DNA from 4 places in the Shewanella sp. K8 genome. Region 2 is predicted to be linked to each of the others. Evidence: predicted binding sites of a transcription regulator. Region 2 holds the regulator's gene; each other region holds the start of a gene.
The links. The regulator sigma-54, encoded in region 2, starts transcription at its own class of promoters, with help from an activator protein. The targets are predictions, from matches to a motif close to GTTGGCACGNNNNTNGNNT.
Positions count from the first base shown of each region.

Region 1: a site for sigma-54 is predicted at 1,882-1,900, ahead of glnK (P-II family nitrogen regulator). Genes of this name have one in related genera too.
Region 3: a site for sigma-54 is predicted at 3,305-3,323, ahead of ON072_RS05500 (YccF domain-containing protein). Genes of this name have one in related genera too.
Region 4: a site for sigma-54 is predicted at 1,789-1,807, ahead of ON072_RS11930 (TorF family putative porin). Genes of this name have one in related genera too.

Region 1 covers NZ_JAPEHY010000039.1:20,303-28,371, reverse strand. The annotation lists gene nrfA (ammonia-forming nitrite reductase cytochrome c552 subunit) at 1-1,010, shown strand, start outside; gene ON072_RS17960 (hydrolase) at 1,104-1,646, opposite strand; gene glnK (P-II family nitrogen regulator) at 1,948-2,286, shown strand; gene ON072_RS17950 (ammonium transporter) at 2,297-3,547, shown strand; gene ON072_RS17945 (hypothetical protein) at 3,796-4,167, shown strand; gene ON072_RS17940 (hypothetical protein) at 4,334-5,488, shown strand; gene ON072_RS17935 (DUF4785 domain-containing protein) at 5,648-6,937, opposite strand; gene ON072_RS17930 (hypothetical protein) at 6,948-7,805, opposite strand; gene ON072_RS17925 (transporter substrate-binding domain-containing protein) at 8,036-8,069, opposite strand, start outside.
Region 2 covers NZ_JAPEHY010000045.1:4,339-12,407, reverse strand. The annotation lists gene rapZ (RNase adapter RapZ) at 1-160, opposite strand, end outside; gene ptsN (PTS IIA-like nitrogen regulatory protein PtsN) at 157-600, opposite strand; gene hpf (ribosome hibernation promoting factor) at 603-890, opposite strand; gene ON072_RS19005 (RNA polymerase factor sigma-54) at 922-2,385, opposite strand; gene lptB (LPS export ABC transporter ATP-binding protein) at 2,481-3,209, opposite strand; gene lptA (lipopolysaccharide transport periplasmic protein LptA) at 3,206-3,739, opposite strand; gene lptC (LPS export ABC transporter periplasmic protein LptC) at 3,726-4,286, opposite strand; gene kdsC (3-deoxy-manno-octulosonate-8-phosphatase KdsC) at 4,283-4,834, opposite strand; gene ON072_RS18980 (KpsF/GutQ family sugar-phosphate isomerase) at 4,834-5,811, opposite strand; gene ON072_RS18975 (calcium/sodium antiporter) at 5,841-6,803, opposite strand; gene mlaF (phospholipid ABC transporter ATP-binding protein MlaF) at 7,089-7,916, shown strand; gene mlaE (lipid asymmetry maintenance ABC transporter permease subunit MlaE) at 7,903-8,069, shown strand, end outside.
Region 3 covers NZ_JAPEHY010000007.1:15,050-23,118, forward strand. The annotation lists gene ON072_RS05480 (mechanosensitive ion channel family protein) at 1-865, opposite strand, end outside; gene ON072_RS05485 (hypothetical protein) at 1,379-1,552, shown strand; gene ON072_RS05490 (hypothetical protein) at 1,867-2,103, shown strand; gene ON072_RS05495 (1-aminocyclopropane-1-carboxylate deaminase/D-cysteine desulfhydrase) at 2,105-3,079, opposite strand; gene ON072_RS05500 (YccF domain-containing protein) at 3,391-3,798, shown strand; gene ON072_RS05505 (alpha/beta fold hydrolase) at 3,865-4,641, opposite strand; gene ON072_RS05510 (M14 family zinc carboxypeptidase) at 4,634-5,662, opposite strand; gene ON072_RS05515 (substrate-binding periplasmic protein) at 5,715-6,479, opposite strand; gene ON072_RS05520 (cytochrome-c peroxidase) at 6,826-7,815, shown strand; gene ON072_RS05525 (AMP-binding protein) at 7,879-8,069, opposite strand, start outside.
Region 4 covers NZ_JAPEHY010000019.1:67,606-75,674, forward strand. The annotation lists gene ON072_RS11910 (hypothetical protein) at 1-144, shown strand, start outside; gene ON072_RS11915 (DUF4240 domain-containing protein) at 151-660, opposite strand; gene ON072_RS11920 (hypothetical protein) at 780-1,175, shown strand; gene ON072_RS11925 (HU family DNA-binding protein) at 1,348-1,620, shown strand; gene ON072_RS11930 (TorF family putative porin) at 1,887-2,579, shown strand; gene rimK (30S ribosomal protein S6--L-glutamate ligase) at 2,603-3,508, opposite strand; gene ON072_RS11940 (putative bifunctional diguanylate cyclase/phosphodiesterase) at 3,590-5,317, opposite strand; gene ON072_RS11945 (response regulator) at 5,330-5,761, opposite strand; gene ON072_RS11950 (CHASE domain-containing sensor histidine kinase) at 5,758-7,893, opposite strand.

The DNA.
Region 1 (8,069 bases), on a different contig from region 2:
AAGATGGTTACTTCACCGGCAAGTGGGCCAAAGGTGGCCCTGAAGTGGTTAACGCCATAGGTTGTGGCGATTGTCACGAGAAAGGTTCGCCTAAGCTGCGTTTGGGCCGTCCTTTTGCCGAGCGCGCCATGGAGACCCTGGGTACGCCATTTGATAAGGCTTCCCGCAAAGACAAGCAATCCATGGTTTGTGGCCAGTGTCACGTAGAATACTACTTTGAGAAAGTGGAAGGCCGTAAGGGCTTTGTTAAGTTCCCATGGGATCAAGGCACTACAGTGGAGTCCATGGAAGCTTACTACGATGCCATCGAGTTTGCCGACTGGACTCACGCTCTGTCCAAGACTCCTATGCTGAAGGCACAGCACCCAGGTTATGAAACCTGGCAGCTGGGGGTTCACGGTAAGAACAACGTGACCTGTGTTGACTGTCACATGCCGAAAGTAACCAACGACAAGGGTCGTAAGTTCACCGATCACAAAGTGGGTAATCCTTTCGACCGCTTCGAAGAAACCTGTGCTCAGTGCCACACACAGAGCAAAGAGTTTATGGAGAACCTGACTGCCGAGCGTAAAGCCAAAGTTAAAGAGCTGAAGCTGAAGGCTGAAGATCAAATCGTCAAGGCACACTTCGAAGCTGCTGCCGCCTGGAAAGCCGGTGCGACAGAAGCCGAGATGAAGCCAATCCTGACTGATATCCGTCATGCTCAATGGCGCTGGGATTATGCTATCGCCTCTCACGGTGTCGCGGCTCACGCTCCTGATGAAGCGCTGCGGGTACTGGGTACTGCGGTTGACAAGGCTGCCAATGCCCGGGTGAAACTGGCGCAGCTGCTGGCCAAGAAAGGTATCGTTGAGCCTGTCGCTCTGCCTGATATCTCCACCAAGGCCAAGGCTCAGGCTGCTCTGGGTATGGACATGAAGAAGATGGTTTCCGACAAGGAAGACTTCAAGAAAAATGTTCTGCCTAAGTGGGATGCTGAAGCCAAGAAGCGTGAAGCAACCTACAAGTAACAGTCGTTAACATAGCGAAATGAAAAATCCCCGCACCGCGGGGATTTTTTTATCTTACAAGCCAGCAGTGGTAGCCAGCGAAGGATTACAGGCCTATTTGATCAGCTTAAGCAGAGCCTTAAAGCGTTCACCTTCTGCCTGATGTTGCAGTTCAAACAGTAAAGACTCGCTGTTGTTGAGCCTGGCTCCCTGCTGCTTCATCATCTCTATTCCCAAGCGTTTGTTGCTTTCACTGCGGGAGCTGACGGCATCGGCTATCAAGTGCACATAGAAACCCTGCTCGATAAGATCACCACAGGTTTGATAGACACAGACATGTGTCTCTATCCCGGCCAGCAGTACCTGTTTGCGGCCCGTGCTCAACAGTGCCTCACGGAACGCCGGGCAGTGCCAGCCACTGAAGTGATGCTTGGCAATCGGCGAAGTGGTCTTGGATAGCAGGGCAGCCAGCGACTCTGTAGTAGGGCCGAGCTTCTGCGGCAACTGTTCCAGCCAGAGCACTGGGATATCAAACAAAGCCGTGCCTTCTATCAGCATGGCCAGTTGTTGATGCAGCTGTTCACTCTTGTCCATTATCTGCGCCAGTTTGCCCTGAACATCCACTATGACCAGCACACATTCTTCCGCTTTTAACATCTTGTTCTCCTTTAGGTTGGTCTTAGGACAGGTGCAAACGAGTCCTTCTTTCTCTCCAGTCAACGACAGGACATTCAGTTAACGTCAGTACAGGGCTTAAGCCAATAGGCCTTAGGTCGTAGATGATTGCGCTTTTTTTGTGCGCCCAAGCCTTACTTGCACTTAATTGGTGCATATCTGCAGCTCTTAACCTGGTCCGTAAAAACTAACTCTTTATAAAACAAAAAATTAACATTTTGGCCTGATGCTTGAATTGCTTTTGGCATAACACCAATACAGCAAGGCGATTCTGGAGGTCTGGATGAAATTAGTCAGCGCAATCATTAAGCCGTTCAAGCTTGATGATGTCCGCGAAGCGATTGCGGGCATAGGCATTGAGGGGATGACGGTCACCGAAGTCAAAGGTTTTGGCCGACAAAAGGGGCATACAGAGCTCTATCGGGGAGCCGAGTATCAGGTGGACTTTCTGCCCAAGGTTAAGCTCGAGATAGCCACCAAGGCGGAGAATCTTGAGCACCTGCTGGAGGTCATCACCAATGCCGCTCATACCGGCAAGATAGGTGACGGCAAGATCTTTGTGACAGATCTGGAACAGGTTATCCGTATTCGTACGGGTGAAACAGATACAGAAGCGCTGTAAGGGGGAGAAGATGGAAGAACTGAGCAAATTGGGTACTACGGTCACAGAGCTGCGTTTTGCGCTGGACACCTTTTACTTTCTGATCTCCGGCGCGCTGGTGATGTGGATGGCGGCGGGTTTCGCCATGCTGGAGGCCGGGTTGGTGCGTTCCAAAAATACCACAGAGATACTCACCAAAAACATCTGTCTCTATTCAATCGCCTGTATCACCTACCTGATTGTGGGTTACAACATCATGTATGTGGACAATGGCGAGGGCGGCTGGCTGCCGAGCATCAGCACCTTGATAGGAGCTCAAGCTGCCGACGCCGACCATGCGCTGGAGTCTGATTTCTTTTTCCAGGTGGTATTTGTGGCTACAGCCATGTCGATTGTTTCCGGCGCCGTGGCTGAGCGCATGCGCCTGTGGGCTTTCCTGGCATTCAGCCTGGTAATGACGGCAGTCATCTATCCAGTGGAAGGTTACTGGACCTGGGGCGGTGGTTTCCTTTCCGAAGCCGGCTTTGTCGACTTTGCCGGTAGCGGCATAGTGCATATGGCCGGTGCGGCCGCAGCCTTGGCCGGTGTCTTGCTGCTGGGGGCCCGTAAAGGTAAATATGGCGTCAATGGCCAGGTTAACCCTATCCCGGGATCCAACCTGCCGCTGGCAACCCTGGGGACTTTTATCCTCTGGATGGGCTGGTTTGGTTTCAACGGTGGTTCTCAGTTACTGGTCTCTGATGCTGAAAATGCCAGCGCCGTGGCCAAAGTCTTCGTCAACACCAATTCGGCGGCGGCCTTCGGCGCGGTATCTGCACTGATCGTCTGTAAGATGGTGTGGGGCAAGGCCGACTTGACCATGATACTCAATGGTACTTTGGCTGGTTTGGTGGCTATCACGGCCGATCCATTGTCGCCCTCTCTGCCGATGGCGGGTGTGATAGGCCTGGTAGCCGGCGGTTTGGTGGTGTTCTCCATCGTGGGCTTTGACCGCATCAAGATAGATGATCCTGTCGGGGCTATCTCGGTGCACGGGGTCGCCGGCTTCTTCGGTTTGATGATGGTGCCTCTGTCCAATGCCGATGCCAGTGTGACAGGGCAACTGTTTGGCGCTGCGGTGATCTCTGCCTGGGTGTTTCTGGCGTCATTGCTGGTGTGGGGCGCCTTGAAAGTGACCATGGGGATCCGGGTGACCGAAGAGGAAGAGTACAACGGTATGGACGCGTCGGATTGCGGTATCGATGCCTATCCTGAGTTTGTGACTGTCAAGAACGCCAATTGATAAGCCAAGAACGCCAACTGAGAGGCCATGAGTGTTCTTGAGAGATCAAGCAAGCTTCCTTAATCTTTAAGCCATCTCTTGTGAGGTGGCTTTTGGTTAGAGCTGGCTTTGGGGTTACCGGCCTTGTTGTTACCTGGCTTGGCGGGAGTCGGCCAGGAAAAGCGCATTTTGGGGCTATGGCGCTTGATGACAGACGCTCTTGGGGGCAGACTGAAAGCAGAAACAGCCTGGAGCCTAAGGGGATGGCGATGAAGACTCTCAGTGTAATGAAGCTGACCGGTACTTTTCTCTGCACTTTGTGCAGTACCTTGCTGTGGCTCGGCAATGCCGAGGCAGGTCAAGTGGTGGTTCGTGATGCCAGTGAGCCTTTCGATGCCTTTGCCGTCAGGGATGAATTACTGCGTCAGCATGAGTGGCAGGAACTACTGCGCTCGCAGCAACAACTGGAGATCCTGCGCAGCCTACCTGCCATATGTGTTCCTTACATGCGCCCCTATCGCTACTTTTCCTGCGATGGCCATTTTTATCGCCCCTATCTTTACCGGCAACAGCAGCTCTATATAGGGATCCCCAAGCCGGGTTCCGAAGTTATCGCTCCCGGAAATGAAGGCTTGAACTAGGGGATATTCACATTTTGTCACCCTTTGGCGCGGCAGGAGTGGCCAGTCTGACTTAAGCTTTCAGTAAAGAAGCCTTAACTCAGGAGGCCCTATGTTCTCAGGCACTTTCTCAAGCGCTTTCTCCGGCTCTCTCACTCGTGCTCTCTCTGGCGCTCTATCCGCTACCATGTTGAGTCGCCTATTGGGTGCGGTTTTGCTGCTGCTATTTTGCGGTTGCAGCAGTACACCGGTGCCAAGCAAGATGGCCCTTGGCAGCCTGTTTCAGGATAACCAATTCAAAGAGGTTGGGAATATCCCCGAGCCCGCCGAGTTATTCGCCTTGCCTCCCGAGGCGGTGCAGTTGCTCAGAGGTGCCTATAGCCGCGGTGCACTCATGTCCAATCAGGAGTTGGCCCACGAGTGGTTGGCTGACTATATCCATGCCGACAAGGGCGGCTTTCGCTATCAGGACAACTACACCCGCACCGCCGCCGAAACCTTTCACGACAGGGCCGGAAACTGCATGTCACTGGTGATCCTGGCGGCGGCCATGGCGCAACAACTGGGGATAGAGGTTGAATTTCGTGATGTGGAAGTGCCCCCGGTCTGGGATCGTCAAGGCGCCTTTTATCTGGTCAATGGTCATATCAACCTCAAGCTATACCCGCCCAAGAATAATCATGTCTTCCATGTCACCGAGCGTTCCATTCTGGTGGATTTCCTGCCAGAGCGTGCTGTGCGCAGCTATAAGGTCAATAAGATCAGCCAAGGTACTGTGGTCGCCATGTATTACAACAATGCGGCGGCCGAGGCATTGATCAATGAGAATTGGGATCTCGCATACGGCTTGCTGAAAAAGAGCTTGCAACAGCAGAGTCTGTTTATTCCGGCGCTCAACAGCCTGGCGGTGCTTTATCGCGCCAGGGGCATGGAGCAGATGGCCGAGCGGGTCTACCGCTATGCGTTGACGCTTGAGCCGGAAAACATGACTACCCTCTATAACCTGGCGGTCATGCTGAGCAGCCAGGACAGACTGGATGAATGGGCCGAAGTGCACAAGGTACTGGAGCTTGCCCGGATCCGGAATCCTTATTACTACTATGATATGGCGCAGCAAGCCTACATGGATCATCAATATGATGAGGCGCTGAGTTGGTATCGAAGAGCGATTGAGAAGGCGGATTATCGCCACGAGTTTTACTTTGGTTTGTCCAGAACCTATTGGGCAAAAGGGGACTCCGACCGGGCGAAGAGCAATCTGCAAAAGGCGTTGGCGTTGGCCGGTGACGGCGAGCAGAAAAAACGCTATCAGGCCAAGTTGCATGCGATGGAAGGGCATTGATTCAAAAGCTTGGCTGAAAGAGTGGGGTTATAAAGGCGCAATCGGTTAAGCCAAGCTGCAGAATAAAAAGCCCGATGCTGACATCTGCATCGGGCTTTGTTGCTTTTGGGCTATAAGTTGCTTTCTGGCTATAAGTTTCTCTCTGCCTGAAAGCTGGCCTTAAAGGGCTTCGAAACTCAGCGCCTTGTCGCGGTAACTCAAGCGCACCATCTGCCCCATATCCTTGAGCTCAACTGCCCTGACACCATAGGGCGGCTTTAAGCCCGAATTTTGGATTAGCTCAAGGTTTAGAGGCAACTGCAGACTGTTTTGCTCTTGTGTCAGCCAGGCCGCAGTCTCACTCTGCAGTATGGCGATTTCCCGCCCCTGGGAGTCCATCCCTGTCAGTATTGCCGACACCCCAAAACGACCACTTTGGGCCAGCTCCAGCGTAAAATTGAGGGCGCTTGGCAGACCATTTTGCCAACCAACTTTGATTTCGGGTGCCAGCCGCGCCGATGGATAGAACTGCTTGAAGGCGGTCTTGACGGTACGTCGTACCAAGGTGTTATCCACCTGGGTCTCAATATCGACCACCAATTCACTGAAACCCGCATTGCTTGAGGGCATGGGCAGCTGCTCATTTTGCAGTCGCCAGCTGTTGCCACTTTGGCTGAGTTGCAGTGGGGTTCGCTCGCCGCTTGCTTGCTGAAGCCGGGCACGGGCTAAACGAGGTGAACCCATGGCCTTATCGTTCTCAAGCGCCAGTTCCAACTCGAGATGGGTGTTGGCCTCGAGTGATGATGGGGTGCTTAACTTGAGACGATAGGCAGACCCTTTCTCTTTGACATTGACGAGATAGTTGTCAGTGGCGGTCAGCGCTGCGGCGACCTGCAGGCGATAGAGACCGGGCTTGATATCTGAGCTCAGCAACAGGGCACTGGAGTCATCATCCATCCCGGCGCTGGCCAGAGACTCAGAGTCTACGGCGCGGCGGATAAGACGCTTGTTCTCAGTTTTGCCTGCGGCCGAGCTGAGTTGAACTGCGTCCGGAGCAATGCTCTTGGGGGCAGTCGGGGCGCCGCTGCTTTTATCCCAGCGAGGAGCCAGACGGATAACGCTGCTGCCTTGGGTTAATGGCAGCTCTATGCCCTGGTTAAGCTCGGCGCCTGTAACCATCAACCAGTATTCATCACTGCTGGCACTGGCGGATTTGTCCGGCAGCTGGGCTTGATACTCCCCTGACAGCGCCCTGACAAAGCTGACATCTTCCCTGGAAGTATTCAAGGGCGGCAATTGCCCTGTATCTAGCTCTTCTGAAGCCTTGATATCGCTTGTCTGGGGCGGCACCATGGCCAAGGTCAGGCTTTTGGGCTGCTGGTTCTGTTCTACCTTGGCATCATCCTGGCAACCCGTGAGGCTCAGGAGTATCGCTGCCAGCAGCGGTGTCTTGCTGATATGCATCTTCATACTTACGTCCTCAGATATGATTGCGCAGAAGGGTGTCGAGATTAAAACAGGCCCGGCGGCTTTGATGGTGACTCAAAGGTTCTCTGTCACGGGTTTTCTGCTTATCGGTAAACCAGACACTGCCGGCGGCACTCTGGGAGCTGCACTCAAGAAAACCGTCGGAGCAGTTATCCAGCCAGTTTTGGGTAGTCTCCAACCCGACCTGGTACTGATAGCCGCCGCAATAGCTGTCGCTGTCCCAAACTGCCGACTCCACGTCCGAGCCGACAACAGCTTCAAAAGGCTTACCCAGAGAAGGGCGCCCGGCTGTGCCGTACAGCCATTGACTGTTGTATTGCGCCATCCAACCCACTTGCTGCTGTTTGACGGCATCGCTGTCGTAACCGAGCAGCCAGCCGAGACTGGTTTCAAACACATTGCCTTGAGTGACGGCATCGGCCAGTGGGGTACCGGCACTGGAAGGAGCCAGCGCTATCACTCGGCTGATGCTGTTGATCACAGCTGGATAACGCCCATCCCAGGTGGGATTGGACAAGACCCAGCGCACTATGTTGCCGCCATTGGAGTGGGTGATGAGGATCAGTTGATCCAGATTGCGGGCGTTGATAAAGCTCTGCAGCTGATCGACCAGACAGCCGGCAGCGGCCTCATCCCACATATATTGTTCGAAGTCACAGTTGATGACCTGATAGTTACTCGGGGTGCTGATACCTTGACGAACTGAATCGACAAACTCGCGGGTCCAGTAATCGTTCAGGGCATCGGTTTGTTTTCCTGTTCCATGGACAAAGGCGACGCCGGTGGCGCCATGACTCAGGGAGCAGACACTACAAAGACCCAACATCATTAGGGTGGTGGATATTTTCATGTCGCATTTCTCTTGTTGATTGTCATTATTTTGTTGAACGGATAAGTATGCTCATCCACTAATTAAGCTAACTTCGATATGTTAAGGCGGCAAGACTTTATGCGGAATATTTGATTGTCTGAAGAGGGTTTAATGTGGGATTGTGTTTGAATTTCAGCTTTGACTTTATTTATCTGCTGTTTTTTCAGATAAATAAAGCCTGATGGAAAACTACTCGGGTTTGAATATTGTCAGTCATCAAACTGTGGTGGTTCGGCCAGAATA
Region 2 (8,069 bases):
TGATGGCGACCAGATCATTGCTGCCACGGAGGTTTTCCAACAGGCTGCCAATCATGGGCAGGGGGAGATTATCCACACAGTAGTAACCCAGGTCTTCGAGTACCCTGAGGGCAACGGATTTTCCGGAACCGGAGCGGCCTGAGACTATGGCGAGTTTCATCCTGTGATCACCTGATAGAGTTCTGTTTCGTCGCTGGATTTTCGCAACTGCTTGAGTATCGCCTTATCGCTGAGCTTTTCAGCCATGGCGGATAGGGTACTCAGGTGTTGCTGACATTGATCTGCGGGCACCAGGAGGGCGAACAGTATGTCCACCGGCTGGTTGTCTATGGCATCGAAGGCGATAGGCTCTTCGCATTTGACCAGCACGGCAATCGGCTCTGTAATGTCCGGTAGTCTGCCATGCGGAATCGCAATACCATTACCTATACCTGTGCTCCCCATCTTTTCGCGGGCCAAAAGGCTTTCAAAAATCGCTTGAGAGGAAAGGGTGGGGTACTGGGCGCTGGCGAGATCGCTAATCAGCTCCAGTACCTTTTTCTTACTGCCCGGAGTGGCACAGGTAGTGCACTCCGGCCGCAGGATGGTACTCAGTTCCATCGTTAGTGTTTTGTCAGCTTTTCTTTGTGTTTAATGACCTGACGATCCAATTTATCAATCAGAACGTCGATGGCGGCATACATGTCGGCATGTTCAGAAGTTGCATAGACTTCGCCGCCTGTGAGGTGGATCTTGGCTTCGGCTATCTGTTGCAGTTTTTGTACATTGAGCACAACGTGCACATTATTGATCTGTTCGAAATGGCGTTCAAGTTTAGAAAACTTACTTTCCACGTAGTCACGCAGTGAGTCGGTGATCTCGATATGATGTCCTGTCAGGTTGATTTGCATAGAAAGATTCCTCCAATTTCCAACTGTGGATTTATAAACTCTTACGCTGGTTCGACGGTGGTATCATCATAGCCTCGCGATACTTGGCTATGGTGCGTCTTGCAACGTTGATTCCCTGTTCTGCCAGAAGTTGCGCCATCTTGCTGTCGCTCAAAGGCTTCTTCTGGTTTTCCGCTGCCACGAGCTTCTTGATAAAAGCCCTGATCGCCGTGGAAGAGCATTCTCCGCCATCTTCGGTGCCGACATGGCTGGAGAAGAAGTACTTCAATTCAAATATTCCCCTGGGGGTATGCATATACTTTTGAGTGGTGACCCTGGAGATGGTCGATTCATGCATCTCGACCGCCTCGGCAATATCGTTGAGCACCATGGGTTTCATGGCCTCTTCACCATATTCAAAAAATCCCTGCTGGAACTGCACTATACAGTTGGCCACCTTGAGCAGGGTGTCGTTGCGGCTCTCCAGGCTCTTGATAAACCATTTGGCTTCCTGAAGATGACCACGAATAAACTGGCTGTCTGATTGACTGCGGGCGCTACGGGCCATGGCAGCATACTGCTGATTGATCCCGAGTTTGGGCATACAGTCCGGGTTGAGTTCCACTACCCAGCGGCCGTTTTTCTTCCAGACGCTGACATCAGGGATCACATATTCCTCGTCCATCGGCTGCACCAGCAAGCCGGGGCGGGGATTGAGACTCTGGATAAGGTTGATGGCGTCACGCAGCTGATCTTCCTTGAGCTTGGTCTTGCGCATCAGGGTGCGGAAGTCGCGGGCGGCAATGAGATCCAGGTGTTCGTCAATCAACAAGCGGGCGTCGGCCAGATGCGGGGTGTCTGCGTTGAACTGTTGCAACTGGATCAGCAGGCATTCGCGCAGATCTCTGGAGGCGATGCCGACAGGATCGAAGTGCTGGATCCGCTTGAGTACTGCCTCGACTTCATCGAGCTCAATCTCAGGGTTGCCCATGGCTTCGAGGATCTCCTCTGTGCTCTGGGTCAGATAACCCTGCTCGTCGATGGCATCAATAATGGCGGTGGCAATGGCGTCGTCGGTATCGGAAAACGGGGTCAGGTTCTTCTGCCATTCCAGATGTTCATAGAGCCCTTCGCTGGTTTCACCCTGGAAGGGCATATCATCTTCACGGCCCATGGCCGGCCCCGAGGCACTGGCGGCGGTAAAGACTTCGTCCCAGGTGGTATCCATAGGTAATTCATCCGGCATAGACTCATTGTTCAATGCCTCTGAGGTTTCTACCGTGGAACCATCTTCCTGCTTGGCGCTCAACTCGCCGGCGTCGTTTTCCTTGTGGTTGTCGTCGATAGCGTCATCCTGGTTGTCCTCGGCCATTTCCAACAGAGGGTTGGCTTCCAAGGCTTCCTGGATTTCCTGCTGCAGCTCAAGGGACGACAGTTGCAGCAGGCGAATAGCCTGTTGCAACTGAGGTGTCATGGTCAACTGTTGACCCAGTTTGAGCTGGAGTGACGCTTTCATTATACCGCTAATCCCTACTCGTTATTTTTCAAGGAAAAAATTCAATAATAACAAACTATAATACCCGGAATTGCCACCGGAAGACATGATCCTAACTATAGCCTGAATTGTTCGCCTAAGTACACAGCGCGCACTTGCTGGTTGTCCAAGATTTCAGCGGGTGTGCCCTCGGCGATCAACTGCCCATGGCTGACTATGTAGGCTCGCTCACAAACGTCGAGTGTTTCGCGAACATTGTGGTCTGTGATCAGCACCCCCAAACCGCGGGATTTAAGCTGTTCGATGATTTTCTTGATATCGATAACTGAGATGGGATCCACACCGGCGAACGGCTCATCCAGCAGAATGAACTGTGGATTGGCGGCCAATGCCCGGGCGATTTCCACTCGGCGGCGTTCTCCGCCGGAGAGGGACATCCCCAGGCTGTCACGTATGTGGGTAATATGGAATTCTTCCAGCAACTGTTCGAGCTGTTCCTCGCGCTCGTCGCTGTTGAGTTCTTTGCGGGTTTGCAGCACGGCCATGATGTTGTCATGCACCGACAGCTTGCGGAAAATACTGGCTTCCTGTGGCAGGTAGCCTATGCCTTTACGGGCTCGCAGGTGCATGGGATCCAAGGTCAGCTCGTCGTCGTCAATGAAGATACGGCCCTTGTCACTCTGTACCAGCCCAACCACCATATAGAAGGTGGTGGTCTTGCCAGCCCCGTTGGGGCCCAGCAGCCCCACGATTTGGCCGGTATTGACCGACAGGCTGACGTCTTTGACGACGTTGCGTTTCTTGTAACTCTTTGCCAGATTCTGTGCCGTCAGGGTGCTGGTCATTGCGGCTCCTGCTGCTGTTCTTTCTTATTGAGATCCTGATAGTTTTCCGGCTGGATAACAGTGGTTACCCTGTCTTGGCCTTTGCCGCTGCTTTCCGCTTCCAGCTGCTGCTTGTTGATGTCGTAGACTATCTTCTCTGCGGTCACTTCGCTGCCGTCTTGTTCTACTTTGGCCTGGCCCAGCAGGGTCATGATACGACTGTCTATGTTGTAGTGGATCTCTTTGGCCTTGGCACTGGCCAGACGGCCGTCTTCCAGTTTCTGGGTATAGGTAGCGGGTGAGCCCTTGGCCACCAGGATCCGCTCGCCACTCTTGTCTTCTGTGTAAGCCGTGAGTTCATCGGCCAGCAGTTTTAAACTGCCCTGGGTGACTGTGACAGGCCCGCCGTATACCACACGCTTGTTTTTGATATCGGCAAACTGATTAGCGGCGCTGATCTCTACTTTTTGCAGCAGATCTTCTTCAATGGCCACCGCCGACAGGCTTGTGATGCACAAGAGGGCACCGATAAAAAGCTTACTTGGTTTCATAGGTTCCTTTCACCTGACTGGTCAGCTTCACTTGCTGAGCATTGAGATCGGCGTACAGGCCGGATCCCTTGATATTAAAGTCTTTGCCTTCGATCAGGATCTCGCGATCTGAGGTCATGATCATGGTGTCCAGATCCAGCTCCACATAACTGGTTTTCAGGCTCTGGATCGGTTCATTGGGGCTAATGGCGTCGATGATAACATTATTTTCAAGTACCACTCGGTTACTCTTGCGATTGAGCCTGCCTTCGTTGGCAGACAGACGCCACTGTGCCTCGCCCTTGTCCGGATAGACCAGATAAACCGGTTGGTTGAAGAAGGTCTTTTCACTGGCTTCATAATGTTCCATGTGCGCCGCGGCGACCCTGCTGGCGACATTGCCCTGCTCGTCAAAGTTGACCGAGCGCAGGTCATCGGCGACAAAGTCCGGCCGCACCACATCCACAGGCGCCTCACTCTGTTGAGCGTTGCGCTTGTTCTGCACCTGCCAGTAAAGGATAAGTGCAGTGGAGAAAAACAAAATAATGGCCAGGGTGACCCTATTCATATACTCATTCCGTGGGCATTTTCAAATTTGTCCTGACTGAGCAGGATAAGATCCGCCAGCTCCCGGAGTGCACCATGGCCGCCGGCAATCTGAGTGACCATGTGGCAGTGCTGCCTTACCCAAGGATGGCCATCGGCTACGCAAACCGCCAGCCCCACTTGCTTCATCACCGGCAAGTCGACAATGTCGTCACCTATATAGGCCACTTGTTCAGGCTCGAGGTCATAGTGCTTAAGCAGCGCCTCATAGGGCTCCAGCTTGTTGTCTATGCCTTGATAAATCTTGTCTACCCCCAGGGCCGTCATGCGGTTTTCGACTATCTGGGACTTGCGGCCGGTGATCACCGCCACTTGAATGCCGCAGGACAGCAGCGAGCGCACCCCATAGCCATCGCGGGTATGGAAGGCCTTCAGCTCTTCGCCACTGTTGCTCATATAGATGCAGCCATCGGAGAAGACACCGTCGACATCACAGATAAGCAGTTTGATTTTGGCGGCTCTTTGCCAGTTATCTTCGCTTATGGGCCCGTAAAATCCTTGATGACTCATCAGATAACCCCCGCCTTGACCATATCCAGCATATTGAGTGCTCCAATCGGCTCATTGGCGCCATTGATGACAATAAGACCGTTGATGTCATTCTCGTCCATCACCTTCAGTGCCTGCGCCGCGAGGATATTGTCACCACTGGTGATGCAATCACGGGTCATGACATCGCTGATTTTGGTGGTACGCAGGTTGACCCCGGCGTCTATGACACGTCTCAAATCACCATCGGTGAAGATACCCACGAGTTGTTTCTGTTGATTGACCACGGCGGTCATGCCCAGGCCCTTCTTGGAGATCTCATACAGGGCGTCGGTGATACAGATATCTTCTGTGACCAGCGGCAGCTCTTCGCCTTTGTGCATCACATCGCCGACCTTGAGCAGCAGCTTGCGCCCTAAAGCACCGCCGGGATGCGACAGGGCAAAGTCATCTTTGGTAAAGCCCTTGGCCTGCAACAGGGCGACCGCCAGGGCATCACCCATCACCAGGGTGGCCGTGGTGCTGGAGGTCGGCGCCAAGCCCAGCGGGCAGGCTTCTTCAGGCACCTTGATGCACAGATGCAGCTGCGCCAGCTTGGCCATGGTGGATTCGGGCTTACCTGTCATGGAGATCATAGGGATCCCCTGGCGCTTGATGACGGGCATCAGGGTGAGAATTTCGCTGGACTCGCCCGAGTTGGAGATAGCCAATACGATATCGTTTTCACTCAACACCCCCAGGTCGCCGTGGCTGGCTTCGCCCGGGTGAACGAAGAATGCCGGGGTGCCCGTGCTGGCGAGGGTGGCAGAAATCTTGTTGCCTATATGGCCCGATTTCCCCATCCCCATCACTATCACCTTGCCGCTGCAGTTGAGGATCAATTCGCAGGCTTGGGCGAACTCGGGGGAATCAACAAACTGGTACAGGTTATCCAGTGCTTGTTTCTCGATATCTATTACTCTGCGGCCCCATTGGCGCAGTTGCTTAGCTTCTGCCATAGTTGTCTCTCGTCTTTTGCCCTTCATCGCTAGTGGGATTGAAACAGGCTGTATTGATAGCCGATGAAGCTTATCAGTAGTAAGGCACCGTGCCAGCGTTTGAGTTCACGTTGTTTGCCTGTGCTCAGCACCAGGAGTGCCAGGGCACAACTGGTGCCCAGAACCATATAAAAGTCGCGTCCGGCCGCCGCGGCATCGATTACCCCCGGGGCGATAAGGCCGGGTATCGCCAGTACCGCCAGTATGTTAAACAGGTTGGAGCCGACAATATTGCCTATGGCCAGGTCGTCCTCTTTCTTGAGTACACCGGCCACACAGGCCGCCAGTTCCGGCAGGCTGGTGCCTACGGCAATGATGGTCAGACCGATAACCAGATCAGATAGTCCAAAAGACTTGGCGATGCCTACGGCACCGTCCACCATCCAATCCGCCGACAGCGGCAAGAGTACCAAGCCTATTATCAACCATAGTACCGCCTTGGCGGTGGGCACATCTTTGGGGATCTCGGCATCAGCTTCGTCGGCGAGTGGATCCTTGTTCTTATTGGTCAGTGCATGCCAGATAAGATAGCCCATCAGGCCGAAGAACAGCGCCAGTAAAATAACCCCTTCGCTGCGGCTAAGATACTCATCGTGCAGGAAGTAACCCGCCAGCACTGTGGCACCCAGCATCATGGGGATCTCCCGCTTCAGGGTCTTGGAGCTGACGGCAATAGCCCCGAGCAGGGCGGTCAACCCCAGGATCAAGCTGACATTGGCGACATTGGAGCCCAGCACATTACCCACGGCCGTATCCGGCATACCGGCCATAGAGGCGCTGGCGGCAACGAACATCTCTGGGGCCGAACTGCCCATGGCCACTATGGTCAGTCCTATCAACATGGGGGGTAACCCCAGGTTACGGGCAAAAGCCCCGGCGCCATAAACGAATTTATCGGCACTCCAGACCAGGACGGACAAGCCGGCGAGCAGCAAGAAAATATTGAATAACATGCAGTAAACAAAGCTACGGATTCTGGCGTGCATTTTCGCCGTATTTGCTACAAATTGAAAGTATCACGGCGCGATACTATTGATTCAGTTGTGCGCTTATCCTCAATTGCGTACAATTTATCGCTTATCTTTGGCTTGGCCATACGGGTTACCGGGCGCCATTCAGCGTCAATTCAGTAAGCCTGCGGCAGTATCAAGCCTTATAACGGCGGGCCTTATGTGCCATGGCAGCTACAGCCGCGCCGTAACTTGAATTCCACTAGACAAGGTCTCCATTTCATTTTGATGCCGGAATCCAGCAAGCAGCAAAATCCTTCTCCCCTGGTCGAGGTCAACAATCTCGGCTTCAGTCGTGGCTCGAGGGTGATTTATGAGCAGATAAGCCTCACGATTCCCAGGGGTAAAGTTACTGCCATCATGGGGCCCAGCGGCATAGGCAAGACCACGCTGCTGAAGCTCATTGGTGGGCAGTTGACTCCGGATCACGGCCAGGTGCTGTTCGATGGTCAGGACATTCATAAGCTGAGCCGCCACGAGCTGTTTGAAGCTCGTAAGCGGATGAGCATGTTGTTCCAGAGCGGCGCCCTGTTCACCGACATGAATGTGTTCGATAACGTGGCCTTTGCACTCAGGGAGCACTCAGGGCTGCCGGAAGCTATTATCCGCCGCATAGTGTTAATGAAGCTTGAAGCCGTAGGACTTCGCGGCGCAGCGCAGTTGATGCCAAGCGAACTTTCCGGCGGAATGCAGCGCCGGGCTGCCTTGGCCCGCGCCATAGCACTCGAACCGGAAATGGTGCTGTATGACGAGCCCTTTGCCGGTCAGGATCCCATCTCCATGGGGGTGCTGGTGAAGCTTATCAAAGAGTTGTCCGATGCTTTGAGCCTCACCTCTGTGGTGGTTTCCCACGATGTCAGTGAAGTGCTGAGTATTGCCGACTATGTATATGTGATCGCCGATAAGCGCATCATAGCCCAAGGTACACCGGCCGAGCTCAAGCAGGCCGACAATCCACAGCTAAGGCAGTTTATCGACGGTATGCCGGACGGCCCCGTGCCTTTCCACTATCCGGCGCAGGATTATCAGAAGGAGTTGCTCGGTGAGCTTGACTGATTCGATAGCCAATCTTGGCCGCAATGCGCTGAGTCTGGTGACGGGGCTTGGCAAGGCGGGGGTGATGCTTTGGGGCGCCCTGATGCAGCTGCCACAGCCACGCAAAGGCTTGCCACTGCTGATAAAACAGGTTTACGTCGTTGGCGTGCAGTC
Region 3 (8,069 bases), on a different contig from region 2:
GTGCCAGCCCCACCAGCGCCCATATCAACCAAACTGTGGCCAGAATAAAGAAAAAGCCTGTGTTGACTATCTCCTGCATCGCAGCGCTCAAGGTACTGTTGGCAAGCATGGCTCTATCGAGTGCCACAGCGGCAAAGAATCGCAGAGGGCCACGAATAAAGGCGCCCAATTCAGCCTTGAGCGGGTGTGATGAACGTGAAAGCGGCCATTGCAGCAACCAGGTCACAGGTACCACGAATAAGAACGCCAGCGCCAGATAGGCCAGCATCATGGCCCATTCCCACAGATTCAGGGTAAACAGGCGTCCTTCAGGAATGTGCTCAATAAACCACTCCACCACAGGGCCATAGCCCAAGGCCTGGTAAAGTTTTGGGAGCTTGGCAACCGTGGCATTGGAAACCTTCCACAGACTGCCGTATTCAGAGCTAGGCACCCGCTGCAACAGGAGCTGATAGGCCTTTTTTTCGGCTTCCAAACGGGCAAATCCCTCCCGATAGGCGGGCAGCTTGTCGTCGGTTTTGCCCTCCGGGGTATCATCCAGCTCTTGCGGGTTGAGCCAGAGATTACGCTCGATAATCGCCAGCAACTGCCTGGCATAGAGCGGCCCCTGCTCCGCTGTCATGCCGGTGGGAAGAAAACGCAGATCCAGATACTCGGCCGCGGTTTGGTAATCCCCGTCTTTGGCGTATTGCATAAAGCCCTGCAGGGCGCCTCTGGGGGTATCCCTGAACAAGGGGTCGCGATAATCATAAGCCGCTGCAGCACTTTGCTCGCTTGGCGTTTCCGGTGCAGGTTCGGCCGCCGGACATAACCCAGGCCAGAGCAACAGAATAAATAATCCTATGCCAATCAACACTCTATTCATTAACGCGCTCCTTGCCACTATAAGATAAAGTACCAATCCATCCGGTGTAAGCACTTCAAGCTGTGTTCAAGCCAGAGTACACCAGGGAGCTATTGGCACCTTTAGCAAAAAAGAGTAGCAGAAACATGTAGTTCCGGATATATCGGCTCAGTATTTATACTGCTTGACTTATAGCCAACTGTCGATATAATTGCCGACGATATTAAGGTACCCTCAGCTCGTCCCATCTCGCTCCAGGCCGCTTAAGTAAATTCGTTCAGTTAACAATTCCTGAGTTTAATTGAAATGTCACACAGCTGTGGTGAACTCTGTGCTGCGGCGATGGTCTGATGTTCTACTGACACCCGGAGTGTCTGTATGCACTTCAGTCTGTCGGGGGCTTGATAAAGGCTGACAAACTGGGTACATTCAATAGTCAACCAACGCATCTTTCGCAATAAATGCTAAGGATTTTCTATAGTTAAGATTGTATACGCCAATATCGGCGCTAACAGAAAATAAGGAGTGTGGCCTATGTCATACAAAGTAAACGGACATGAAATCACAGTAAATTTCCCTGTAGATTCAATTTCCATCAACAAAAACTCAATCGCCTTTACCGACAGCAAAGGCAAGAAGAAGCAAACCTTCTCAAAGCGTACAGAAACCCTCAAGTTTATGAAGTGGTTGCTGAGCGCCAATAAGTAAGACTGTCGAAATACCCACTCGATACCCCTATCCTCTCACTGTATCGAACGCTCAGGCAGATTGGACTGTTATCCAGCAGCAATCGGGTAGAACATCACATTTGGTCAAGGCCTTTTCCCGTGATCCCGGGAAGCAGCCTGACCAAATGGCGATAAACAGTAAATCAAGCGCCAGATCATTCTCCAACCCTTCCACTTGAATTAAGCTGATGCTTAACAAACTTATCTGTCGGTGTTGCCTTGAATCAATCCATCACAGCCACTAAAAGCAGAGCGACTAAACCCGGCTCCATTAAACCGAATACCACGGAAGCGATGCGCTCATTGCTTAGCGAGATCCGGCGCTGTATTCCACTGGACTTGCCGGAAGCCAGCCTATGCGGCGGGAAATGCCTGGGTTGCTCCAAGAAAATGCTGGAGATGTTGGACACTGAGGTATGCTTTTGGGAGTCCCGTCTCGATGACGAGGTGCCTGGGCTTGCCGATCTCAAATCCTTGCAGCGCTTGGCTGAGCGCACTCATAAGATCCTCAAGCGCAACCAGCTGGTCTGAATCAGCCGTATTTACGCCTGTATCTGGGAAGCATGGACTCATTGCCAAGGAGCCCCCCCTGATGCAGATACAATACCTGGCTGTGGCCCTCACGTCGCAAGAAGTCGAGCAACACTTGCCAGCCGAGCGGATCGTACAAGAGCTCAAAGCGGATACCGCTTTGCTCCAGTTCTTGCCAAAGTTGGTAAAACTCGGGGTAACACTTGCCAAAATGATACTTGCGTTCGGGTGTAACAATAGTTGGATGCAATGCCTCATCGGGCGATAACTCAAGCAACTGGGTCTTGAGGTAACTGTCTCCGCCGACCACGGCGCAAGTCAGCACTTCAATATCAGCCTGTTGCTCACAAAAATACTTCTGTAGAAACAGTGCCGTTGTACCTGTCCCCGATGGCAAAAACAGCTTGAGGTTATGGGTAGCCTGTTGCTGCTGCCACTGTAAAATCTCGGCGCCCAACTGAGCCACGCCGTATTCGGCATAACTACAGCGCCCCCCTTCGGGAACAAACAGGCTGTGCTCACACTCAGGCACAATATGCTGCCTGACAAAGTCCTCCAGGGTCATGCCGGTCATCAACTCGGCCTTGGGCGTATTCTTTACAGCAATCACCCGTGCGCCCAATTCCAACGCGGCGCGATAGTTACCCAGGGGTTGCTGCTGCAACCATTCCGGCAGGTGATCCACATAAAAGTCCAGCTGCCAACCTTTGAGTTCGGCCAGCGCCGCCATAGAGTAGAGTGAGTTGGCCTGGGCCGAGCCATAACCTATCAGGCGCTTGATACCGGGAAAGTCGTGGTCGAGGAAATAACGGAACTTGCGCGCCTTATTACCACTGAAACTGGGATGAAGCAGATCATCGCGCTTGATAAACAGCTGATGACCTCGAAACTCAAAGGCTTGAACTGGGGTTTTATCCAGTTTGAAATCGGTTAAAGACATGGCACTGGCGATATATTTCAAGGCTAAGGTGTGCAAGGGATGGCTATTGTATGTGTTTGCCGCCAAGGAGGACAGGATTCAGGCCACAAATCCTCACAGGCACCAGTTGGCTTTATGCCGACTAAGTGATGGCTTGGAGGCTAATCCATTGCGGCTCCCCTCTGTGATGATTATCGCCACTTATTGGTATAAATCACCAATCGCCGCCATCCTCCTAGGCTCAGAAATAGCAATATCCAATATTATTCAACAGGTTATAATTATGGCATGCTTCTAGCTAATAATCGAAATATCCAAAGCTTTACAGCAAAACTGTGTGGCTGATCCGCCATTTAAAGGAGCACTCAATGGCTATTTTGCGTCTTATTTTTAATATTGCCTGGTTTATTCTTGGCGGCTTTGTCATGGGACTGGCCTGGTGGTTTGTCGGCTTACTCTGTTTTATCAGTATCATAGGTATCCCATTCGGCCGCGCCTGCTTTGTCATAGGTGAACTGGCATTCTGGCCCTTCGGTCAGGAACATATCAGCCGCGACAGGCTCTCTGGCCGCGAAGACTTGGGCACCGGCGCCCTGGGTATGGTCGGCAACATTATCTGGTTCCTGCTGTTCGGGATTTGGCTGGCGATAGGCCACCTGACCCACGCCCTGGCCTGCTTTGTCACCATCATAGGCATACCTTTTGGCATTCAGCACCTAAAACTGGCCTTGCTCTCTTTAACGCCCATAGGCAAGACAGTGGTCGCCTCTCATTAATCACAAAGCCCAGGTCGGAATAGCTGACTCGTTTTCGACCTGGGCTCAGGCTTTACCCAAACAAGTCTAAGGCGTTTGTCGACTCAAACGCTGCACCAACTCCAGCAATAACTCAGGCCTATCCAGCGCCACATCATGCCCGCAGCGGCAAAAAGGAATCGGCTTTTGCCGATATTTGGCCGCCAGGCGAATGCTGCACTTAGGCGAAACCAGGCGATCATCACAGCCATAAACAATGGTTGCCGGCACCCACAGCTTAGCCGGGGAGCGAAAGCGGGCCGAGGCAACAATTTGTCGCAGGCCATTGGCGAGTGTGGTTTTGGCCTCAAGCGCCAGTTGGCTCCAGAAACGGCACAGAGACTTGTCTTTGGCATGAGCAAGGCTGGTAAGCGCAAGAATCGTCGCCTCGCGCCATTGAATGCCCTCGCCTTTGACTCTAGCGCACAAGGCTCGTAGCAGGGCTTGCAGCCGAAATCTCTGATACCAAGGCGAAAGATCGGCGGCGCTGCTGTTGAGCAATAACAGCCCCTCAAGCTGAAATCCCTTTTGGCGGCCGGCTTCAGTGTCATTTTTCCCGGCAAGTGTCATGGCCACCATGGCGCCCATGGAGATAGCCAATATTCGGCATTTACCCACCTTGCGCCGTAACAGTTCATCTGCAACAAAGTCGGCATAATCCTGAATATCCCAGGGACTGGTATCCGCCACCCTATCGCCATTTCCAGGCAGATCGATGAGCTCCACCCTAAACCCCGCCGCCAGCAGATTATCGGCAAAGGCCTGCCAATGACGTTTATCGCGCATCAAGCCGCGGATCAACACCCAGGTTTGCTGCTCAGTCATGACTTGGTTTCTCCGCCGCTTGTGGATACCAAAAGTTTCGTGCCTGATAATCCAGGTGATGCCGATGAAGTTCAGGCAGTTGCTCCAGTACCTGAGCATACCCCACATCGAGCAAGAACTGCATCAGGGTAAAGTGGCGCCGTAAAATACGCTGCAGCCTGTGCTGCTTTTGAGGGTTGAAATAACCGGAGAAACGCAGCAATTGCCTGGGGTTCTTTTTGACCCAGGCCCAGGAGCCCATTTCCAGCGTTAAGGGCAGGAAAGGCACTTGGGGGTTACAACTGACCAAATAATCCCAAATATCACCGTGGGTGCGATAGAAGCGACTTTGGGGCGCAATATGATAGTGACAATGATGGGGGTAGCTCATTTCGAACAACTGCTTTAGATGATACACCTCCCCCAGGCGGGCAAAAGGCGTGTCCTTACAGGCAAAGGGAAACCAGATATGATCCACCAGGCCAAAACCTGAGTGAGCATCGAGCACAATCAAGCTGCTGCCGCGGGCCATAAGTTCATTACTGTAGTCAATAATCGCCTTGGTCTCGACTTCCAGCTGACTGCTGCGGCCCCGATACCAGGGAAGATGGCGGGAAAGCCGTTGACCGCCGACCATAAAAGTCACTGAGCCGCGGGCATCTATGGGAGCATTGCGCATCAAATCGACCCCGTTGCCATTGGCGCGGGTTCCCCTGATAAGGCCGATGGGATTCAACACAGGTACAAACGCCAGCCGTATCTGGGTTAACATCAACTGCAGATGCTTATCCCAGCTGCAGCGGGTCAACAGGCTGCCAAGAAGCGCCAGTATCACCTGGCTGCCGATACGTTCAACCCCGTGAACACCGCCGACGAACAGCACTGTGGGCACCCTGGCGTTTGGGTTCCCCAGTTCCAGCGCCCGCACATCGAGCGACTTACCGGCAAAGCTGACTTGGGCCAAAGACCTGGCGTTCAAGTGTTGCTGGTATTTATGCTCCAGTTCGGCAAGCAGTTCAAGCTCATAGGCACTTTCTGTCACAGACCCGTCCATCTGGGGTAAAGTGCTCAATTTAACCGCTTTGGATGACAACTCAATGATACTTTAAGTGTTGCTCCAATATGCTCTTGGCATCAATTCGGGCCAATCCCTGGTCGAAAATATCCCGCCAACGTTGCCCCTCTTCGGAATTTCGAAAAGCCACCAGCAAGCCCTTGCTGGCCAGCAATTGCCGATTCAGTTTAAGCTTGCCTTCCAACTCCTCCATCCCCTTTTGCCGCAGCAGGTAACGATAAACATTGGCGTCGATCACCACGGCATCAATTCTGGCGGCCGCCAATTTGCGAAGGTTTTGTTCATCGGAATTGGCCAGCTCAAAGGGTTGCCGGCCTGAGTCCATGGCCCGGTCCAAGCTCTCGGTATTAACATAGCCCTTTACCACTCCGAGCTTGTAACGCTGCAAGTCCTGCAACTGTTGCCAGCTCACTGGCCGCTGGGATTGTTCCACCAGTGCCAATTGACTGAAGCCAAAGGGCTTTGAAAAAATAAACTTATCGCTTTGGTGATAATACTCGGGAAAGTAACCAAGATAGGGTGAACCAGGCATGTCTGCCAATTTAACCGCCCGGCTCCAGGGGTAGAAATTGACTTTGAGGTCATGGCCCATGGCGGCGAGTGCTGCCTTGACCACGGCAACACAAGCCCCTTGTTGTTCCAGCATCTGACCAGTGTAGGGTGGCCAATTAAGCGAGCTCAGTTGCAGAGTATCGGCGCGAGCCACAGGGCTGCCACTATAAAGTAACAACAGGAGGACGAACAGCGCGGGCCGGCCGAAAAAGGTGATTGAGGTTCTTGCCATAGTATCACTCCGTTTGCCAAGGCCAATCCCATAAGCATTCAGGAAGTTAACAGAGTATAGCTTGTCGATGTCAGTCAGCCACAGGCTCTAATAAGCGCTGCCAGGAAGATAAAAGTATCGCCCTCAGCACACTTTTACCCAAAGCGTGATGCAGGATGAAAATGTGAGAAAAGTCGATTCAGACAAGATAGCTAAAGCAAGAGGTAAAAACCGCGGCAATCATCACAAAAAATCCATCTAAATCAACGATGGAGCCAATCGATATTAACAGCTGTCAAAGCCTCTATCCCATCACTATGATAGACAAATAACCATACACAAAGTAAGCCTATTAGAGGTGATAGCAATGAGATATCAAGCACTGGTCATGGCTGTAACGGCAGCCCTCGGGATGACTGCGGCTCAGGCGGCTGAGCCTATCGAAATTATCAAGCCGGTGAAAATCACCGAGCCGGAAAAGGTCGAACTCGGGAAAATGCTTTACTTCGAACCCAGATTATCAAAATCCGGGTTTATCTCCTGTAACTCATGTCACAACCTTTCCATGGGAGGGGTCGATGCCCTGCCAACCTCAATCGGTCATGCCTGGCAAGAAGGTCCTATCAACTCGCCTACCGTATTGAACGCCGATTATATGTTGGCACAGTTCTGGGATGGCCGCGCCAAAGATCTCAAGGAACAGGCCGCAGGTCCTATAGCCAACCCTAAAGAGATGGGCTTTACTCATGAGCTGGCGTCCGAAACCGTTGCTTCCATGCCGGCTTACCGTGCCCGCTTCAAGCAGGTTTACGGCTCTGAAGAGGTCAATATCGACAGGATCACAGATGCAATTGCCGCCTTTGAAAAGACGCTGGTGACCCCCAACAGCGCCTTTGACAAGTATTTGGAAGGCGACAAAAAGGCCATCAGCGCCGAAGCCAAAGCGGGTTATCAGCTGTTCAAGGACAAAGGCTGTGTCGCTTGCCACAATGGCCCGGCGGTCGGTGGCACCATGTATATGAAGATGGGACTCATCAAGCCTTTCCACACGGATAACCCTGCCGAAGGCCGTAAGGGAGTAACAGGCAAGGAAGCTGACAAGATGGTGTTCAAGGTGCCGACTCTGCGTAACATTGAACTCACCTACCCCTACTTCCATGACGGCAGCGTCTGGAACCTGGAAGAAGCGGTCAACACCATGTCGGATATCCAGCTGGGCCAGAAGTTGACCGAAAAAGAAACTCAGGAAATGGTAGCCTTCCTCAAGTCGCTGACCGGGGAACAGCCCAAGGTTGAACTGCCGATTCTGCCGCCATCCAATAAAGATACCCCAAGGCCGGTTCCTTTCGGCAAATAATTCATAACCATAGAGAAGCGCCGCATTGCGGCGCTTCTCTTTTACTGTTGCGGTTTAAATGACTCAGCCATTGATATCCCGGTGCAGCTCTTCATACATCAGCTCACGCATGCGGAACTTTTGAATTTTACCGGTAACTGTCATCGGATACTGCTCAACAAACTTGATGTAACGCGGCACTTTGAAATAAGCCACCTTTTCGGTCAGGAAGTGACGGATTTCATCTTCAGTGACAGTACTGCCGGGGCGCATCT
Region 4 (8,069 bases), on a different contig from region 2:
GATTTTGGCGACTATGGCAGCTGTAAGGCGTTTGCCATCGAGAAGTCCCAGGCCGCGGAGGGGGCACCTTGGGAGTGTGGCAGCTACTGCCGCTTCGACTCCCGCCGTCAGGGCTTTCAGTGTGAACAGATGCGCAACGACTAAGCCTGCTTAGAAAGGGAAACGGGCGCTGAGCTTGGGGTAAAGCTTGCGCAGTGCCTTGGGTTGATCGTTGAAACGCTTACCCTTGGGCTGACTCAGCCCCGAAGGCACAAAAGGCAACTCTTTCCCGGTACGGGTCTCGTATAGCTGGCCGGCCAGCAGATCTATCTCCTCAACAAAAGGATAAGCATAGCCATTCAGCTGCGGCCAAACTTCCAGTTCCCCCAGCGAATCCGCTGCATTGCAGGCCGCCTGATAACGCTCCTTACCCAGAGTCACCAGGAAGTTGCGAAACTCGGCAAAGCCATAATCTGAATCGACTCCGGCGATGATGTAAGCAGCTCCCCAGAGATCCCAGCTGTAACTCAGCCTGAGCTGCCGAGCAAAGTGTTTATCAAACTCTGCCAGTTCATCATCGCTAAGACCTTGCAGTTTTTCGGTCAAACGCGCCTGGAGTTGCTGTTGGTCCTGTTCGGGATAGTCGCGGCTGACCAGCTCCCAAAACTGCTCTTCTGTCATTGAGTGTTATCCTGCCAAAAATGTCGGCGGTTATTTTACCGCAAAAAGCGATTAAAATCCGGCTGGACTCCCCCCAGGGCTTTCCATAGACTTAGGCCAATTTCTCACAGGAGTCATTTATGTCCATTTCAAGACCAATACCATTGGTACTGCTTTGTATCCTCTACCTGGTACTGGCTGTGGTAGCACTGTGGCGCACCATCAGCACCGGCGCTGTGGATCTGTTTACCTTGGGAGTCATCCCTGTATTGGTAGGCATAGTAATGCGCACATCCTGGTCATTGTGGGCATTGCGTATCTATCTCTTTATTCAGACTCTGGGACTCATGGCATTTGCCACTACGGCTTTGGTTGCACTGCAGATTACGCCGCAGGATGTCAAACTGGAGCTGGCTGGGCGAAATATCCCCTTGCTGCCGCTGGCTGCTGTGTTGCTGGCCTTGCTGTTATTCCAGTATTGGGTGGCTTTTTCCGGCAGGACCAAGCGCTTTTTGCAGCAGGAAAAGTCTGACTAGATCGCACTGAATTTAAGGAAATCGGCGACCGGCTCACAATTTTGTGTCTTTTTGGTTAAAAAATAGCGGATAAAGCCCAAGAAGCCCGCTGAAAGGCCTTTTCAAGCCAAAAACCTTATGGCATGTTAGATGGGCAATAATAACTTATCGACGGAAAGAAGAGACGCTCCAGATGAACAAAACTGAACTGATCGCTAAAATGGCAGAACACGCCAACCTGTCCAAGGCAGAAGCTGCCCGCGCACTCAAGTCGTTCGAAGTAGCAGTGACCGATGCCATGAAAGAAGGAACTAAAATCTCCATCGTAGGCTTTGGCTCTTTCGAAACTTCAACCCGTGCAGCCCGCACTGGTCGTAACCCGCAAACCGGTAAAGAGATCCAAATCCCTGCCGCCACTATTCCCAAGTTCAAGGCCGGCAAGGCACTGCGTGACAGCGTCAACTAAGCCGCTTTTCACGGATGAAAGCGCCTCATATTGAGGCGTTTTTTATTGCCTGAGGTTCCCAACACTCCATTGCACAAAAAAAGTGCAGCCCGCCCCAGCTAAATGCAACATTTCCTTAACCTGCATCACACTCAAAAGCTAACCACATGTATTTAATGCCTATTTAAACTTGGCACAGGATTCGCTCATTCCGCACAGACAATAATGAGTATCTGCACCGGTCAAGCTTGCCCGGCTCCAGAACCCAAACCATCGAGGGGATGAGAATGAAACACACCAAGTTTTCACTGTCAGTTATTGCAGGTCTGTTGTTGGTGGCCGGCGAAGCCCAGGCCGCTGTATCGGGGAATATAGGTGCCGCCTCCAACTATCTGTGGCGCGGCACCACCCAGACGGATGACTCTGTCGCCATTCAAGGCGGTATAGACTATAGCCACGACTCGGGTTTTTACCTGGGAACCTGGGCCTCCAATGTCGACTTTGGTGACGATACCAGTTACGAGCTCGATTTTTACGGTGGTTACTCCGGCAGCATAGGCGAAGACTTTGGCTATGACATCAGCTATCTCTACTATGGCTACCCGGATGCCGAAGGCGATATCGACTTTGGTGAGCTGGCTCTGACTCTCAGCTGGAAGTGGTTTGAGTTGGGTTATGCCAAGGTGGTTAACGCCGGTGATGACGTGGCCGCTGCGCCACTGGATAACAAGGATTTGAGCTATATCCACGCCGGGTTCAGCTATCCCATCACGGAAACCGTGACGCTGACGGCACACTATGGTTATTCAGACGGTGATGTGGTGCAGAGTTGGTTCGGGGTTTCCGACTACGCCGACTACCACTTGGCCATCAGCAAGGAAACCGGCATAGGCTCAGTCTCCTTTATGGTGGCCGATACGGATCTGCCGGACGACGATGCCAAGATAGTGCTCAGCTATGTCTATGAGTTCGAATTCTAAGGATGGGAAAGCCCGAGGCGCAATCAGGCGATGACAGGACGATTGCGTTTACGGGCGGCAACCATTTTTTCGATATGCTCCACTATCGGCTCGGCCACCTTGATACCTGTGGTCAACTCTATACCTTCAATACCCGGAGCTGAATTGACTTCAAGCACCAAGGCGCCACGCTCGGAGCGAAGAATATCCACCCCGGCAACAGCCAGCCCCATCGCCTTGACCGCATCAATGGCTGTCTTGCGCTCCTGAGGGGTAATCTTGATTTTCTCGGCGCTGCCGCCCAAATGCAGATTGGATCGAAAATCCCCCTCCGGGCCCTGACGTTTCATGGCCGCAACCACCTTGTCGCCCACCACAAAGCAGCGGATATCACTGCCGTTGGCTTCTTTGATATATTCCTGCACCAGAATATTGGCCTTAAGCCCCAGAAAGGCTTCAATAACGCTCTCGGCGGCCTTTTTAGTTTCGGCCAGCACCACGCCTATCCCCTGGGTGCCTTCCAAAAGCTTTATCACCAGCGGCGCACCACCCACCATGGCGATGAGATCAGGAATATCATCCGGCTTGCTGGCAAAACCTGTGACCGGCATACCCACCCCTTTACGGGAGAGCAACTGCAGTGCCCGCAGCTTATCCCTTGAGCGGGCTATGGAGATAGAGTCATTGGCAGCATACACCCCCATCATCTCGAACTGGCGCACCAGGGCACAGCCATAGAAAGTCACACTGGCATGGATCCTCGGGATAATGGCATCAAAACCGCTGAGTTCCTCACCTTCAAGATGAATACTGGGCTGCACCGAGTTGATGTTCATATAACAGTTGAGTGGATTGATCACCCTGGCCTGATGACCACGTCCCTCACAGGCTTCCACCAGCCTGCGGGTAGAATAGAGCTCGGGAAATTGAGAGAGAATACCGATTTTCATGTTTGAGTGATCCGCCAAAGAGTTATGGCCCAGCAAAAGAAGTGGCATCTTTGACTATCCCTTGCCAATAGGCAAGTAAAATCAAACATCCCCCTCGGCCAGCAAAGGTAAAATATGCTGGGTTTCAAAATCCTGGGGCTGAATCGGCCGACAATAGAGATATCCCTGCAGCAGGTTACAGCCCCGTTCACGGCAAAACTGCGCCTGCGCCTCGGTTTCTATGCCCTCGGCCACTGACACCACGTTAAAGCCGTTGGCAAAGTTGATCAAGGCCGACAACAGACGCTTGCCGCGTTCATCCTGTTCGACCGAAGCCACAAAACTCTTGTCGATTTTCAGCACATTGATGGGAAAGTACTTGATGTGCTCGAGGGATGAAAAGCCGGTGCCAAAATCATCCAGAGAGAAAACAACTCCCAGTGCAGCTATCCGCTCCAGTACCTTGGCCAGCTCCAGCGGTTCCTCTATCAAGGCATTTTCGGTGAGCTCCAACTCCAGCAGCGAAGCCGGCAGCCCGGTTTGCTGCAATACCCTGACTATGGTCTGATACAGGGTTTCACGAATGATCTGCGACGGTGACAGGTTAACCGCCACAGATAACTGCTTGCCTACCGGAGCCAGCATGGCCAGCCACTCGACGGTTTGCGCGCAGGCCTGTGCCAACACCCACTCGCCTATCTCATCTACCAGGCCTATCTCTTCGGCTATCGGCAGGAAACTGTCCGGCGCCAGCAGGCCATCTTCCGGATGTTGCCAGCGCAGCAAGGCCTCCATTCCCAATAGCTCACCGGAAATCGCATCGAATTTCCCCTGATAAAAGACCCTGAATTCATCGCGCTCCAGCGCGGTTCTCAGGCCCATCTCGATGCGGTTGCGAAACCTGACTTCTCTGGCCAACTCTTCGGAATAGAACTGGATCTGGTTGCGGCCCACCTTCTTGGCGCGATACATGGCAATGTCGGCACACTTGAGCAGCTCAGAGCTGTCACAGACAGAATCGCTGTACACTGCAATGCCAATACTGGCGCCGATAAGCACATCATGTTCCCCCAGAGGGAAAGGCTCTTCAAAGGCCCTTTGCAGCCTGTTGGCCACCGCCATTGGGAAGTAACGGTTCTCCGACTCGGTAACCAGCACTACAAATTCATCGCCGCCGAGACGGGCAATGAGATCCCCTTCCCTGAGCGCCGCACTGAGACGGTTGGCCACTTCCACCAGTAGGATATCCCCCACCTGGTGCCCTAAGGTGTCGTTGATACCCTTGAAATCATCCAGATCCAAGAGGATCACCGCCAGCATGTCCTGATGACGCTTGACCTGACTCAAGGTACGGTTCAGACAGAGCTCAAAACCGTAACGATTGACCAGCTTGGTCAGGGAATCATGTTCGGCCAGCTCTTTGAGTTTCTCGTGGCTTTGGCGCAATGCCAACGCCATGGAAGCCCTTTGCTTGGCATTGCGGATAGCACGGGTCAAGCGGCTGGTATTCACTTCATCCTTGAGCAAAAAATCCTGCGCCCCCAACTCGATGCAACGCTGCGCCAGCTTGTCGTCTTCATAACGGGAGATCATCACTACTGCGGTTTGCTCTCCGGCCGATTCATTGAGGCGGCTCAATACTTCCAGACCATTGGCATCGGGCAACATATAGTCGAGCAGTATGCCGTCGAAACGCTGCTGGCAGGCGAACTCCAAGCCACTCTGGGCACAGTTGGCCTCCATCACCTTGAACGCCAGTGACGATTGATCCAGGGCGCGGATGATAGCGGCTCTGTCTATCTCATCATCATCGATCAACAGCAGATTCATGCTTTCCATCCCTCAGGCTTCCGGCAACTCAACAATACGCCAATAGCTTTCCAGCATATTGAAAATATTATAAAAACCATCGCTTATTTCATGTTTGACCATATAGCCGGCCACATGATGCTTATAAGCCTCAACCTTGTCTTCATCGGCGCTTGAGGTGGTCAACACAAAGACCACGGAGAGAGACAGCACAGGGTCATTGCGGATATGGCTGAGAAACTCCAGGCCATTCATCCGCGGCATATTGAGATCCAGCAAGATAAGATAGGGGCAGCGCACCCGACCGTCGCCCAACATCTCCAAGGCCTCCAGCCCATCTCTGGCTCTGACCAAGGGGTTGAGCAGCCTGAGCTGCTGCATCGCCCGCTGCACCGCCATGAAGTCGACATCGTCGTCGTCCACCAACAGAATAGTCACTTCCTTGTATCTGGCTGTTTGACTCATGACTCCTCCTTGAAGTGGGCCGGCCAGGTGAAGTAAAAGCTGCAACCACGCCCTTCCGATTTCACCCAGATCTTGCCGCCCATGTTTTCCACCGACTTTTTCACCAAAGAGAGACCAAGGCCACTGCCTTCAACTTCATCTCTTGGCTTAAGCGTTTGGAATATTGCGAAAATTTTATGATGAAACTTGGCAGCTATCCCTGGGCCGTCATCCGTGACACAAAAACAATAATAGTCGCCCTGGCGCTCGCTGCTGACGCTGAGTACCCCCTCACCCTTGTCGTGGTGTTTGATGGCGTTGCTGAACAGGTTTCGGAAAACCAACTCCAGCGGTACTCTGGCCGTGGTCAGCAACGGCATATCAGACAGGATAGTCAGCTTGAACCCGGTTGGCGGCGCCACCAGGCTGAAGGTATCCTGCACCAATTGCTTGCTGTCCACTTCCGTCAACTCAGTATCCACCCTGCCTATGCGCGAGAAAGTCAGCAGGCCGTCCAGCAAGAGTACCATTCGCTGTACCCGGCTCTTGATCAGTCGCAGATACTTTTGCACCTGTTCACTGCTGTTGTCGCTGAGATCTTCTGCCAACCACTCGGATAACTGCTCTATGCCACGCAGCGGCGACTTGAGATCGTGAGAGGCTATGTAGGCAAAACTGTCCAGCTCACGGTTGATCTTCTCCAGCTCCTCTGTGTGGCGGGCTTTTTCGGCTTCAATCCGTTTGCGATCCGACACATCGTTGATAGTGGCCAGAATCGACTGGCCATTGGTGAAATGGATTGGGGTCAACCCCACTTCGACCGCCACCAAAGAACCGTCTTTGGCGCGGCCGAACAGATCATCGCGCTGGGACATATTCTTGGCAATCGGCTGCTGCAGATAACCGCCCATGTGCCGATTGTGCGACTTATGCAGACTTTCCGGCAGCAGTATATTCACGCTGCGGCCCAATAGTTCGTCCCGGGCGTAACCGAACAGTTGCTCTGTATGGGCATTCACCAGAGTGATGAGTCCATGACCATCTACCATGATCAGCGCCGATGGCGAGGCCTCAATAACCAGACGGAAGCGTTTCTCATTGGCAAGGATCTCATTGGCTAGCAAGCCTTCCTGATACCTGGCTCTGGCGTTATTGAGCAAGAAATAGAACAACACCATGATAAACAGCACGCCTATGCCAAGCATCAGCTTGCTTTGCAGCTTCTCGGTTTCGGAGACAAAACTCTTGTCGGCGCCGATTTTCAGCAACCATTGATGACTACCGACTTTAAGCGGCAACACATGGTTGTAGGTTTTGGTAGCCTGGCCTTCCTCCTCAGTGCTGTACAGCAGCGAAGTGTCAGAGGCGGTATCGCCATCAAATACCTGCAGAATCAGGGAGGGAAACTTATCCGCCAAAATGCCTTGCATCAGGTTGTTCATCCGAAAGGCGGCATAGACCACGCCCTTGGCGGCCTTGGGGCCGGCGGCAGATTCATCATAAAGCGCCAAATACATCAAAAAACCGGCCTGGATATCCTGTTGGGTTTCCTGTACCAGGGTGATTTTGCCGGAGATCGCCGCCTCCCCTGTGTTGATGGCTCTGTCTATCGCTTCACGGCGAGTCGGCTCGGAATACATGTCATAGCCAAATGCCCGCCGATTACGCCAATCGAAAGGTTCCAGATAGATGATGGCCTGATAAGTGTCGCGCTCGCCGGACGGGTACACCCGATACTCATCAAAGCCTTCAGCCCTGATGGCCTCCTCATGGGCCGCCAGTTGCTCCGGGTGCAAAATAACGCTATAGCCTATCCCCTGGATCCCGGGATAAAAGCTTTCCATCTTGGCGTTGGTCACATACTCATGCCACTCCTCACGAGTCACTCCATCGGATGCCATAAACAGGCCCACACCGCCCCGCAGCACCTGCTCATAGGTCAACAGACGATCTCTTATGGCATCTTTGACCAGCATGGCCTGATACTCAAAGCGCTCACGTCCGCGCTGCTCCGCATATTGATTGAACAGATACCAACCCAGGCAGGTGAACAGAAGCGCCACCAACATGATCAGCCAAACCGAGGCCGGAGTGGAAAAACCGAAGCTTTTTGCAGGGGAGGATGATGCGGTGAGACGATCGTCCTGGATCATAAACAGCCTAGTCCTTAGCCAATAAAGCGAATGCTATGAGGTTAATTCTGGTCAGGATCATGAAAAAAACAAGTCAAAAACAGCAAAAAATCCCCAAGTTTTAGGTCCTTGGAAAAGATCGTCAAAATGTTGTCTCGATCTCACTTCCTGTTGCGACTCAGTGCTAGATTTCAGTT